DNA from 3 places in the Bacillus sp. JJ1609 genome. Region 1 is predicted to be linked to each of the others. Evidence: riboswitches for the same ligand, from Rfam matches in the RefSeq annotation. Region 1 holds a riboswitch; each other region holds the start of a gene.
What was found. A riboswitch is a leader RNA that binds a small molecule or an ion and turns the genes downstream of it on or off. The one in region 1 is predicted to bind cyclic di-GMP.
Positions count from the first base shown of each region.

Region 2: another riboswitch for cyclic di-GMP. It lies ahead of V7654_RS07265 (anti-repressor SinI family protein); the one in region 1 lies ahead of V7654_RS18940 (hypothetical protein).
Region 3: another riboswitch for cyclic di-GMP. It lies ahead of V7654_RS18020 (LPXTG cell wall anchor domain-containing protein); the one in region 1 lies ahead of V7654_RS18940 (hypothetical protein).

Region 1 covers NZ_JBALSS010000026.1:29,170-33,407, reverse strand. Annotated here, with positions in the region: gene V7654_RS18955 (TetR family transcriptional regulator) at 1-149, shown strand, start outside; gene V7654_RS18950 (hypothetical protein) at 172-825, shown strand; gene V7654_RS18945 (HD-GYP domain-containing protein) at 935-1,837, opposite strand; gene V7654_RS18940 (hypothetical protein) at 1,950-2,642, opposite strand; cyclic di-GMP riboswitch class I at 2,716-2,805, opposite strand; gene V7654_RS18935 (glycoside hydrolase family 172 protein) at 2,917-4,032, opposite strand; gene xylB (xylulokinase) at 4,033-4,238, opposite strand, start outside.
Region 2 covers NZ_JBALSS010000006.1:532,133-536,370, reverse strand. Annotated here, with positions in the region: gene treR (trehalose operon repressor) at 1-359, opposite strand, end outside; gene V7654_RS07270 (helix-turn-helix domain-containing protein) at 1,013-1,333, shown strand; gene V7654_RS07265 (anti-repressor SinI family protein) at 1,479-1,625, opposite strand; cyclic di-GMP riboswitch class I at 1,655-1,740, opposite strand; gene V7654_RS07260 (helix-turn-helix domain-containing protein) at 2,404-2,748, shown strand; gene V7654_RS07255 (pseudouridine-5'-phosphate glycosidase) at 3,014-3,925, opposite strand; gene V7654_RS07250 (carbohydrate kinase) at 3,938-4,238, opposite strand, start outside.
Region 3 covers NZ_JBALSS010000025.1:46,775-51,012, forward strand. Annotated here, with positions in the region: gene V7654_RS18005 (ornithine--oxo-acid transaminase) at 1-589, shown strand, start outside; gene V7654_RS18010 (DUF378 domain-containing protein) at 634-867, opposite strand; gene V7654_RS18015 (iron-containing alcohol dehydrogenase) at 1,068-2,231, shown strand; cyclic di-GMP riboswitch class I at 2,481-2,573, shown strand; gene V7654_RS18020 (LPXTG cell wall anchor domain-containing protein) at 2,727-4,229, shown strand.

The sequences.
Region 1 (4,238 bases):
CAATCAATGATATTGCCGGGACGATTATCACGTTTTGCGATGGATTGTATATAGGCTGTTTTCATTTAGGTCCTGTTAAAACGAACTTAAGATCCCAGTTTGAAGCATTTCATACTTATCTTGCCTTAGTTTTAAAACCCAATCATTAAATCAAAAAAAAGGAGCTGTCTTATGAAATCGACGAAATTAGGCGGGATCTCTGCCATCCTTGTTGGCGTGTTGTATATCGTAACGGTCATTATTGTGTTGCTGTCCCCTCCAGGAGAAAATGCTGTAGTTGACCATGTTACGTATATGAATCAGCTGGTAGCCGTCCATTATATATTAGGATTTTTAGGAGTGTTAGGCATCATGGTGGTCCTTACTCTTTCCAGGACCATTGAAGAGATTACACAGCACAGTGAATGGTATCCGTTCGCTAAAATCATGGCCATCATTGGATTTTCGTTATTAGCCATCAATAATTTCAGACAAACCGGATTGGACCATGAATTAAGCCATCAGGCAGTACACAGGGGCGGAGAAATTCTCGAAACAGTAGTCCTTTCATGGGCAGGTCTGGTGGAACTTAGCCCACAAGGATGGCTGGATTTTGGCTTTGTTGGCCTTTGGATCTTTACCTTTGGTGCCATGACCTTAAGAAGGAAAAAGCAAAGAGCATTATCCATCCTTGGAATGCTAAGTGGAGGATGTTTTATTTTGACTGTGCTTGGAAACGTGACCGGCCTCTCCATCTTCGTACAGATTGGCATGGGATTAGGAGGATTACTGTTTATTCCAGCATGGTTTATTTACAATGGGGTTCTCTTGGTAAAAGGAACATGAACATGGGGACGGTTCTCTTGTCGCAGACAGAAGGTATCCGAAATGGAAAACGTCTTTCTGCTCAGAAATTGAGGCTAACAAAAGAAGCACAAGGTACGTCCCTGTGCTTCTACACATGCCCTTCCTCTTTTAACACTTCTTCAAGGGCGGCTACTACTTCTCGGTCATAATGTGTGTCTACTAATCTTCTTAGTTCATTTAGTGCGTATTCGGCAGTAAACGCCTTGCGATAGGCTCGATCCTCTGTCATCGCATCGAAGCTGTCGCTGACGGCTATGATCCTGGCTTCAAGGGTGATTTCTTCTTCTTTCAATCCATATGGATACCCGGATCCGTTCAGTCTTTCATGATGTTGTTCAATAATGGCAGCGATGCCCTCATAATACAGATCCTTCACCATTTGGGCACCATCTATTGGATGGCGCTTAATTGCTGAAAATTCTTCATCTGTCAGTTTACCCGGCTTGTTTAAAATTTCAACAGGCGTATGTATTTTTCCAATATCATGCAGGATCGAGGATATATACAAATTTTCCAGAGTTTCTTTGGAAAGCTTGAGTTTTTTGGCAATTTTCATTGCATATTGAGACACTCTTTCACTATGTTTATACGTATATGGATCCTTCTGTTCAACCTCATTAACAATATTTTTCAGACGCTGAATACTCTCGCTCAATTGATAAAAAGTAGGCTCCGTTATCACCCATAAGTACCTAACATCTGTTAGAGTTTTAAAATGGATTGGCTTTTCAATATTCATCGCAGAGTAATAATCATGCGCCCCAAGTTTTATTTTCTCTCCGTCCAGTTCACATTCCAGTTCCCCTTCCAGGATGTAGAAAAACTCCATGACATCCGGGTTCTCACTTGGATATACGTAAAAAAGAGTATCCTTAACGATCGTCTGGACCATTACTTCTGATCCTCCGCCTCGCCCTAGTAAACTGATCGAAAAATGTTCAGCTTGGAATTCTTCAATATTCGTTCCTTTTTGGCCAAGATGAAATGGCACATGAACCACCTCTAACGAAAAATTACAAAAAGAGCCTATAGTAGTTCTATAGACTCTTTACCTATAATTGTAATTTATTTAAGTAGTTTATACAATCTTAATTTTCAGTAATTTAAAGACCTACGACTCTGACAGGATCAATCCAGACTTCCTTATCGCCAAAACGGACAAGTTGCCAGCTGCACTCCGCCGTAACCCCATATTCGGCAACCTTTTTAATTGTCTCATTAGACATCTCAAGTGTTTCATCATAAACTTTGCCGATGACCTTATCAAGGTCTTCCACGTATTTCTCGGTTCTGGCTTGATGCATCTCTTCTCTTTTGTTCATCTTTTCTTCCAGTTTGCTGATCTTTTCCCTGATTTTCTTTTCATCCTTGCCTTCCGCCGATAAAAGCAAGGCTGTCAGTTCATCTAATTCCTGGCTGATTTTCAGGAGTTTCGCATTAAGTCTCTCCGTTTCCTCTACCAACTTAATCTCTAATTTTGCTAACTTCTCATTTAGTTTTTCTTTCTTCTTTTCATCATTTTCCACTTTCGCTAATTCAGATAACACGATTTCCTTCTCTTCATTTATTTTTCTGATCTCTTTACCCTCTTCAATCTTCCGAACATCCTCCAAATAGTCCACCCTTATCTCGTCTGCCTCTTCCACACCTTTGGCAATCTTCTTTTCAATTTCCATATTGGTTTTCTCAATCAATTCCAATGCTCTCTGAACATCACGATTTTCTTCTGCTGAGGCTGTAGATGCAATTCCCAGAATCAATGCTACCGAAAACACAATAGACATTAGTTTTTTCATGCCTTCTCCCCATTCCTCTATTAGTTAAAATAACCCAAACAAAAAACCCACTTAAAACAAGAGGGCTCACGTGATCTGCAACTGGCTGGCTTAACGGGAAATCCTGTTTTAGCCCCTATAGCTTTGCGTCCTTACCTTTTCAGATAGGTTGCCCTAGTACTATTTAACTATCTAATGCAAATATATCAGGATTTTTCTGGAAAGTCTACTAAAAAACTTTAAATTCTGTATATTCTAACAATATCCGGAACATGGCGACGGTTCCAGCGCACCCTCATCGATCCCACCTTTTCTTCCAATCTGGCAGTGCAGGAAATGGATTATGAGGTTCTTGTTGATACCAGTAGGCGACGGATGCGATGTCTTCGCTCAAGGGTTTGTATCGTTTATATTTCGGGAAGTTTGGGTACCATCCTAGGGTTTGAACAGTGACTTTTAGGTCTGATTCAAAGCCGATGGCGTCTAGTAGGTGCCACCGATAAAGACTGTACTTCCGGGGCGCATGGTCATTGACAATTTTAGCTAACGGCATTCCTACGTAAGGGTAACTAAAGGCTTGCTCGTTGTTCTGAAAAGTTTGGTTATCTGACGTATCGACATTTGAAAAACCCCATGCCCCTCCGAAATAATCTTCCGTTCCCGTATCAGCCATGGTCGGGTATTCGGTATCTCCGTCCAGGTAAAATTTAACTTCACCTTCCCCCCACCAATTACTCGAAAGAGCATTCCAAGCCAAATATGTACCGACATAACTCCCCTTGCCCTTTATCCCATCGACAATCACATAGTTGGGATCTTCAATACTCGTCACGTTTTTGCGATACTGAGCATGAAAATAGCCTGCATCCTTTGGAACTTCCTTCAATTTGTATTGAATTTTGTAAGCTACAATAAACGAATCTATCGGCCCTTCGTTACTTAAGGTAAATTTGGCTCCTTCTCTAAACGGCATTTGCCAGTAGCAATTACAGCCTTTTCTTGGAGCCACCACGACTGGTATAGAATTAACAAGATGAGGCTGACTATCATGCCCCATTGCGAAAAAAGCTCCTAATGGACATTCTACAGAAGGATGTTCCTCATCATCCCAATAAATCCGCAACACAAGCTCACTATAGTTTTCTAGACTGCTAGTGATAAAAAAGTAATTTATCATCCCCATACCCTTAATGTCAGCCAACACTGCCGTTTCTCCTGATCTCACGTTAATAAAAGGCCGTACCTTATAGCCTTTACCAAGGTCAAGAGCAGCATCGCTATGTTCTAAAAAGGGATCTGAAGGATTAGGTTCCCATAGACAAGCCTTTCCTTTCTCACCTGTCGGATTTTCCGGTGATATTTGCCGTGTCGTTCCACCTAAGTCAAATGGTAAGTTGCCAAGCATACTCATTTAGAAATCCTCCCTTACATTCTGGTTATAAATTTTTCGGAAAAATTCATAACCCTTGTTATAGGCTTCAACAGCTTCTTCCACTGGACTTGCCATAAGCTTTACTTTATCTTTTAATAATCCAGCAACAGAATCTAGTGATTCAATGACTCCCACACTCAACCCAGCAACAATAGCAGCCCCCATTGCTGCTTGCTCCTCCGTAT
Region 2 (4,238 bases), on a different contig from region 1:
TCGTCATCATCGACATGAAGTTCTTTTGCAATTTCTCGGCCAGCCAGTTCCAACGTGAATTCCTCAACATTCGTTTCAGCCTTGCCTCCCATGTTTTCGGCGAGCTCCTTGAAGCTTACCAGCCCGGAAATCGGGAACTGATGCCTTTTTAAATCCAGCACCAGCGAGCCCTTCCCGCGAATCTTCTGGATAAATCCATTCTGCGCAAGCAAATTCAATGCTTTCCTAATGGTCTCCCTCGAAGTTTTATAGCTGTCAGCAAATTCATTTTCTGACGGCAGGATTGTTTTCGGCTGATAATGGCCCTCTTGAATCATTCTCGCGATCTCTTCATATATCAACAAATACTTTTTCTGCATCATATTCCCCCGTGCCTATACTGATTGCTATCATTTTACCTTTTTTTCCGGGTTTTGAGAACAAATGTGGTGCTAAAGACTCTTATTAAATGGTTCAGTTAAGGAACAGAGTGCTTTTGTTTTTTTAGTTGCGAGACTACTTCTGCTGAAATGGGATTAAAAACGGAGAAACTGGGATTAAAAATACTGTAACTGGGATTAAAATGCTCAAAACTAGGATTATCTCTACAGTTGGCCGCGACTTTGGCAGCTCTGTTGATTGGAACAGAAAATGCTGCTGCCTTTCCATCGTGCGTGGTTCATTCCAAGAAGCTGTTCAGTGTCCTCCGGAAAATGCGGTTCAGGGAAGACCTAGGTAGTCCGCAAGAATGATTATTTTACCCCGCAGACGTGGGATGCTTCCCGATTGCCCGAGGTAACAGCGCCTATGATTATCATGATTCTGAGACTTAAATCCTGTAAAATTAAGTCGATATAAAATTAGTGATTGAAATTCCACTAATTTTCCCAACATGAGCTCTGCAAAAACTTCAAAAAAGTACCCTATAGGAAAAATAAATTGGTTATAATTGTTCTATAAGATGTTCTTAATATGGAACTGTTTAAAATGATTTGTTATGATATAAATATAAATTGATAAGGTGTGGATAACTATGATCGGTGAGCGCGTTAAAAAACTTCGACTTGAAAAGAAAATGTCGTTATCCGAACTGGCCGAACAAGCTGGCGTCGCGAAATCATATTTAAGCTCTTTGGAGCGCAATCTTCAAACGAACCCTTCAATCCAATTCTTAGAGAAAATCGCTGCTGTCCTTCATATCCCTGTGGACCATTTAATCCACGAACAGCCAGACAAGGAGAATATGGATTCTGATTGGGTGAACCTTGTTAAAGAGGCAATGGATTCTGGAATTTCCAAAGATCAATTCCGTGAGTTTCTGGAATTCAATAAATGGAGAATTCATAATAAGTAACGTTCGGTGGATAGCCTAGGCTGTCCTTTTTCTTTGTTTTGTGCAAATCAACACACCGCCCTTAGGATCGCATGCAACTCTCCTAAAAATAAAAAGCACCTCCAAAAAGAGCTGCTTGATCAATTTTTTATTATATATGTAGGTTTTAAAGCTCAGTACCAACTGATTGGCCATTGAAGTTTGTTAAAAACTCTCGAATTTCCTCTTTATTTAAGCCCATTTCTAGTGCTTCCATGATTAACTGCATCCATTCTGTATCCAGTTCTTCGAAAATTGCCTTCTCACTAATCACTTTCTTCCCCCCAAAATACTATTTGTATTCCAGGCAGTCCGGCCATCATAGTACATTGCACCTTAGATCCGTGACTTTGCGTCCTAGTTTTTCAACAAGTTTGCCTTTTTCTGTGCCTTTTTTCATATCCTTAACTCCCAATATCATTGTATATGGTTCTTTTTATTTATAATGTAGGTATTTGTCGGTTACTTTTTATCGATTATTTCTTTTTTTTTCCACAGAATTACAAAAAACACTTGTTGTCTTGGTAAGTTTTCAGAAATTTCAAGCATTTATAAGGACTTTTTTGTCATATTTTATACCTAATTGTTGAACAGTTTTTTTATTCTTACCCCCAAAAATTATTGGCGGACTCTCTACGAGTAGTTTCTTTTTTATATGGAGCGTTATTCCATCGGTTTAAAATGGCCACTTTTTCAAGAGTTACTGCTTGAAAAAAGGGATATCTAGTTAAATCATGACCACAAACAGGGCAAAGCCACTCCCCTACCTCATTGCTGCTATACGATGGACGATTGCATCGATCACAGTTTTTTCTGTACATCCCCTTCAAAACCTCCTGGGCAAGAATAAAAGCCGCCTACGTTCTTTATAAAGTATAGTTCAATAGAATCATTTATGAAAAAGTCTAAAAAATGCCGAATTATCCCAAAAACTCACTTTATTCGTTCGTTTTAAAGAATATACTCTGTTTTTCTTACATTCTTGTATTTTTAAAAGAACTCAAATGTTCGTTATAATGAATAGATGAATTGATTTTAAGGAGAATAATCATATGATGGTTGGAGAGAAAATTAAAAGTCTGCGGATAAGAAAAAAGTACTCGATCACTGAGCTATCTGAAAAAGCAAATGTGTCGAAATCTTATCTTAGTTATATTGAAAGAGGCATTCAGAAGAATCCCTCCCTGCAAGTGTTATCTCGTCTGGCCAAAACGCTGGACACTACGGTTGAATATTTAATGGGGCACGAGATAAAGGTCAACAAGAATGGTATTCCAATTGATCAGGAGTGGCTCTTGCTTGTGGATGAAGCGATAAAGAACGGAATCAGCAAAGAAGATTTTTCCTTTTATTTGGACTTTGTGAAATTCAAGAATAATATTAATCACGACAAATGATAGCAAAAACAAATCAAGTACTTTTGGCGAGTATCCTCAGTCACCCTGCCCTCTCATCCTCCCAACTATTTTTTTGTTACTAATAAAATACAACTACGCCAATCTATTTAGACCAATTTTTAAAATTTATTGCATTAGAGTGCGTTATTCTTAGACATGGTTATGTATCAAGACTTTTCAGTAACTTACAATTCATAAAATATCCATCAGTGATAGCGACGCATAAAAAAAAAGAACCAGCATCATGGCTGATTCTCTATTTGCTCTATTTTGCAAGGCTGACAGCGATCATCGCTCCTACCCTGGCATTGTTTTTGACAAGCGCGATATTTGCAGCAAGACTCTTTCCTTCTGTTAATTCTTTTACTTTTCCCAGCAGGAACGGAGTAACCTGTTTGCCGCCGATTTGATTTTCTTTCGCTTCAGCCAGTGCTTTTTCTATGACACTATTGATTAGGCTTTCCTCTAGAGCATGTTCTTCGGGAATCGGGTTTGCCACCACGACGCCCCCATTCAGCCCCAGCTCCCATTTTGTCCGGATCATATCTGCAACTTCAGCGGTTGTATCCAGGCGGTAATTCACATTGAATGGACTCGTCCTCGTATAAAACGCTGGCAATGTGTCCGTTCCAAAGCCTACGACTGGAACTCCGTATGTTTCCAGATATTCAAGTGTCAATCCCAGATCTAGAATAGACTTCGCGCCTGCACAGACGACGGCTACATTTGTATTTGCGAGCTCCTGAAGGTCAGCGGAAATATCCATTGTCAATTCTGCTTCTCGGTGGACGCCGCCAATTCCCCCTGTGACAAACACTTCAATTCCGGCTAACTCTGCGCAAATCATGGTTGCCGCTACTGTAGTCGCACCATTTTTCTTGGAGGACAATAAGTATGGCAGGTCACGCCTGCTCGCTTTTTCAACATCCTTGCTCTGTCCCAAATATTCCAGCTCGTCATTTGACAAGCCAATCTTTATTTTTCCGTCAAGGATGGCAATCGTAGCAGGAACTGCTCCATTTTCCCGGATGATTTCCTCAACTTCTCTTGCTGTGTGGATATTCTGTGGATAAGGCATTCCATGAGAGATAATGGTAGACTCAAGGGCAACAATAGGCTTGCCCTTTTCTCTTGCTTCGATTACTTCCTGTGAAAATTCAAGCCACTTCTCTAGCATCCTATATCCCTCTTATTTAAAGTTTTGTTTATACGTGTCGAGCAATTGTTTATTATTTAAAATTGGATTCACTGTTTCAATTGTCTGCAAGGTAAGAATCGAGCAAGCCATGCCTATTTTGCAGGCATCCTCTGTTTGGATCCCATTTAGGTGAGCATAGATAATTCCTGCTGCCAGGGAATCCCCAGCTCCGGTCACATCGATCACGGATATGCTCGGCGGGATAAGCACGCCCGCTTCTCCTTTAGATGAAAAATAAATCAGCCCATTGTCTCCCCTGCTGATGACGACCTTCTCGACGCCCTTATGTATA
Region 3 (4,238 bases), on a different contig from region 1:
TGTCATCCCGCCAGAAGGCTTCATGAGTGCTGCACTTGATTTGTGTAAGGAAAAAAATGTGTTGTTTATTGCTGATGAAATCCAGGCTGGCCTTGCAAGATCAGGAAAAATGTTTGCATGTGAGTGGGAAGGCATCGAGCCTGATATGTATATCCTGGGTAAGGCACTAGGCGGAGGGGTATTCCCAATTTCCTGCGTTGTGGCAGACAATGATGTACTAGGTGTTTTCAATCCTGGTTCCCATGGTTCAACTTTCGGCGGCAATCCGATGGCTTGTGCGGTATCAATTGCTTCACTTGATGTACTGATCGACGAAAAGCTGGCTGAACGATCTCTTGAACTTGGAGAATATTTCATCAGCAAGCTTCGTGAAATCGATAACCCTATGATAAAAGATATCCGCGGACGGGGACTTTTCATCGGTGTAGAATTGACCGAGCCGGCACGTAAATACTGTGAGGATTTGAAAGAGGAAGGGTTGCTTTGCAAAGAAACACATGATACTGTCATTCGTTTTGCGCCTCCGCTCGTTATTAGCGAGGAAGATCTTGATTGGGCGATTGAGCGGATCAAGAAGGTATTATCATAATCAAATACACTAGAAAACCCGCCCATCGGCGGGTTTTTTTGTATTTATCTTGTGGCCCTTGGTTCTGCTGCTCTTTCTTCTTCTTCGCTTGGAGCGAAAAGAAGTCCAAGATTGATTAAACCTGCAAGTCCTACCAAGCCATAAACTATTCTGGCCAATGCTGAGTCCTGACCTCCGAAGATGGCTGCAACAAGATCAAATTGGAAGAATCCGACTAAGCCCCAGTTAATAGCACCAATAATCGTAAGAACCAATGCAATACGTTGAATACCACTCATGGATGTTCCTCCTTAAAATATTGATTCACATATAGGTTGATTCAGCAGGAAGATTATTATTCATCCCCACTGCACTTAACCATTACTCGTATAAAAAAAGCTGTAACATTTCACAGAACATTGGAGAACATTAAGAAGTGCAATATTTTTGCATTGCATACGAAAAAGGAACATAATTGGCGATAAGGAAGGTGATTTAAATGGATAATTTCACATTTTATAATCCAACTAAATTGATTTTTGGAAAAGACCAGCTGGCAGAACTGAAGAATGAAGTGCCTCAATATGGCAAAAAAGTTCTTCTTGTATATGGTGGCGGAAGTATAAAGAGAAACGGGCTTTATGATTCTGTCCTGAACTATTTAAAAGAAATTAGCGCAGAAGTATTTGAGCTTTCCGGTGTTGAGCCTAATCCGCGTATATCAACTGTCCGAAAGGGCGTTCAAATCTGCAAGGAAGAAGGAATTGAATTTCTGCTTGCGGTAGGCGGCGGAAGTGTCATCGACTGCACAAAAGCAATCGCTGCAGGTGCTAAATATGATGGCGATGCATGGGACCTTGTGACAAAGAAGGCGTTCGCATCCGAAGCACTTCCATTCGGAACTGTGTTGACTCTTGCTGCAACAGGTTCTGAAATGAATGCAGGTTCGGTTATCACGAATTGGGAAACGAATGAAAAATACGGCTGGGGCAGCCCGGTGACGTTCCCAAGATTCTCCATCCTGGACCCTGTGAATACATTTACTGTACCAAGAGACCAAACAATCTACGGAATCGTCGATATGATGTCTCACGTTTTCGAACACTATTTCCATTTGACTGAAAACACTGAGTTTCAGGACCGCATGTGTGAATCCCTGCTGCTGACTGTTATGGAAACAGCGCCAAAGCTTCTAGCAGATCTTGAAAACTACGAGCATCGCGCAACTATTTTATATGCAGGCACTATGGCATTGAACGGTATGCTATCAATGGGCTACCGCGGTGACTGGGCTACACATAACATCGAACATGCCGTTTCAGCGGTTTATGACATTCCACATGGAGGAGGACTTGCAATCCTGTTCCCGAATTGGATGAAGCACAACCTGAAGGTAAAACCAGAACGCTTCAAGAAAATGGCTGTCAGGGTCTTCAACGTTGATCCTGAAGGCAAGACAGATGAAGAGGCTGGCCTTGAAGGAATCGAAAAGCTGCGTGAATTCTGGTCAAGCATCGGTGCTCCGTCCCGACTTGCAGATTATGATATCGATGACAGCAAGATTGAAGTAATGGCAGATAAAGCAATGGTAAATGGAGAATTTGGCAATTTCACAAAATTGACCCACGAAGATGTGGTTGAAATTTATCGCAAGTCTTTGTAAAAGTCAAAAAGGACCCGGGCAAACCGGGTCCTTTTTCATTTTTTTAGGAAAATATACATAACAACACATCTCTAAAAAGGCTTGAAACACTTATATTATCCTTGTTCTCGGTTAAAAAATGTAACTAAAGAAAAAATTACCAATAAAATTTATAGGTCTAAATGTTTAACAAGATGGTTAACTGTGGTAATTCTCTAACTGTAAGACAATGGAGCTGAAGGGATATTTTACATAAATGGTCTTCACCATCCATGCTAATAGCAAACCAGCTGAAAAGCTGGGACGCAAAGCCAGGAGTCTAAGGCAGCCTAATTAGGCAGCTATGATCGTCCAGCCGCCATGGTATGAGAAATTTGTCCTGGCGGCTTTTATTGTCAAAAAAATCGCAGAATTTTATCGAAAGGGAGGAGAAATATCTAATTAAATAACTGAATATTCAGTCTTTTAAAAGTACAAGTATTCAAGATAAATAATTATGAAAAGGGGATTAAACATTTGAAAGCTATTAAACATGTATCCATTCTGTTATCCATCATGCTTTTGTTTTTCATTAGCCTGCCTGTAACTGGGACATTTGCAGCTGGCAATGCCGAAAATCAGGCTGTGAAAAATGGCAAAGAATCATCTCAGACTGATTCCGAAAAGAAAGAAGTAAAGAATAATCAAGCTCAAAAAGAAGCGTCAAAACCAAAGGTTCAAAATGAAAAAACAGCAAATTCAAATAACAACAATACTGAAAAAAGTTCAGCTGTAAAAAAAGAAGCTACACAGGTTCAGCAAGCGGATAATAAAGAAAAAACTGAAACGAAGGATGAAAATGCTAAAACAGTTGAGAGTGCATCAAATGAGAACGATACAAAAATGAAGGTAGAATCTGTATCGGAAAAAGTAGTGAATACAAATAAAAGTACGCAAATCCATTTGCACCTGAAGGATTGTGTAAACCCAACTGTAAGTGTCTTCGTTGAACTTAAAGGGGAATGGAAGGAAATGACCAATCCAGGAAGCTCCCCACTCTTTAAATTGCTGGATTCAGGAGAATTTGTAAAGGATGATGTAACGGCCTTTAAGCTTGTTTTTGAAGGTGGAGAAGAGTTAGTTGTTCCAGTTAGTGAAATTAAAGTGGGTGTCGAGGCAGAAGGAACGATCAACTATGGGCTGGAAAATTGTGACCTGGCCGAAAATGGGGAAACTGTACCGGATAAGGATGCAAATAAAAGTACTCAGATTCATTTGCATTTAAAGGACTGTACAAGCCCAGCTGCAACAGTATTTGTAGAGCTTAAAGGCGAGTGGAAGGAAATGACCAATCCAGGCAAATCACCACTCTTTAAATTGCTGGATGGCGGAGAATTTGTAAAAGAAGACATCACTGCTTTTAAAATTGTTTTTACCAGCGGCGGTGAGCTAGTTGTACCTGTAAGTGATCTTAAGGTTGGAGTCGAGGCAGAAGGAACGATTAACTACTGGCTTGAAAAATGTGATATGCCTCTGAAAAACACATTCAAGACATTAAGTTTAATGATCGATGACAGCAAGGGCAAAATCGACAGTGCTGCAGTAATTATGATGAATGGGAAACGCATTGAATTTAAGCTTGTGAATCATGTTTGGACGATCTATTTAACAAAAGAAGCGAAAGTGGAAATGCTAAGAGGACTCGAATTAACAAGCAATGGGCAAACAAAGGTCATCCCCTTAACCCAATTATCTGATGAAATGGTCCAGATTGAAGATGGCGTTCTAACCCTTCAAGTGAATTGGAGCATGCAAGGAGAGCTAGTAGGTGAAGAACATAATGAAGGTGCATTACCAGTTCCTGTGAAGAACTCTGGCTCAGGAAATACACCTGGAGTATCGAAGGATTCACAAGGTTGGGTTGGTGGCGATGTCCTTCCGCAAACTGGTGAAAGCAGCCGGGTGCTGTATTATATCCTTGGCTTCTTGATTGCAGCAGGTGGAGTTATGCTAAGGCTCAAGAATCCATTGAAGAATTAATTTGTGTAA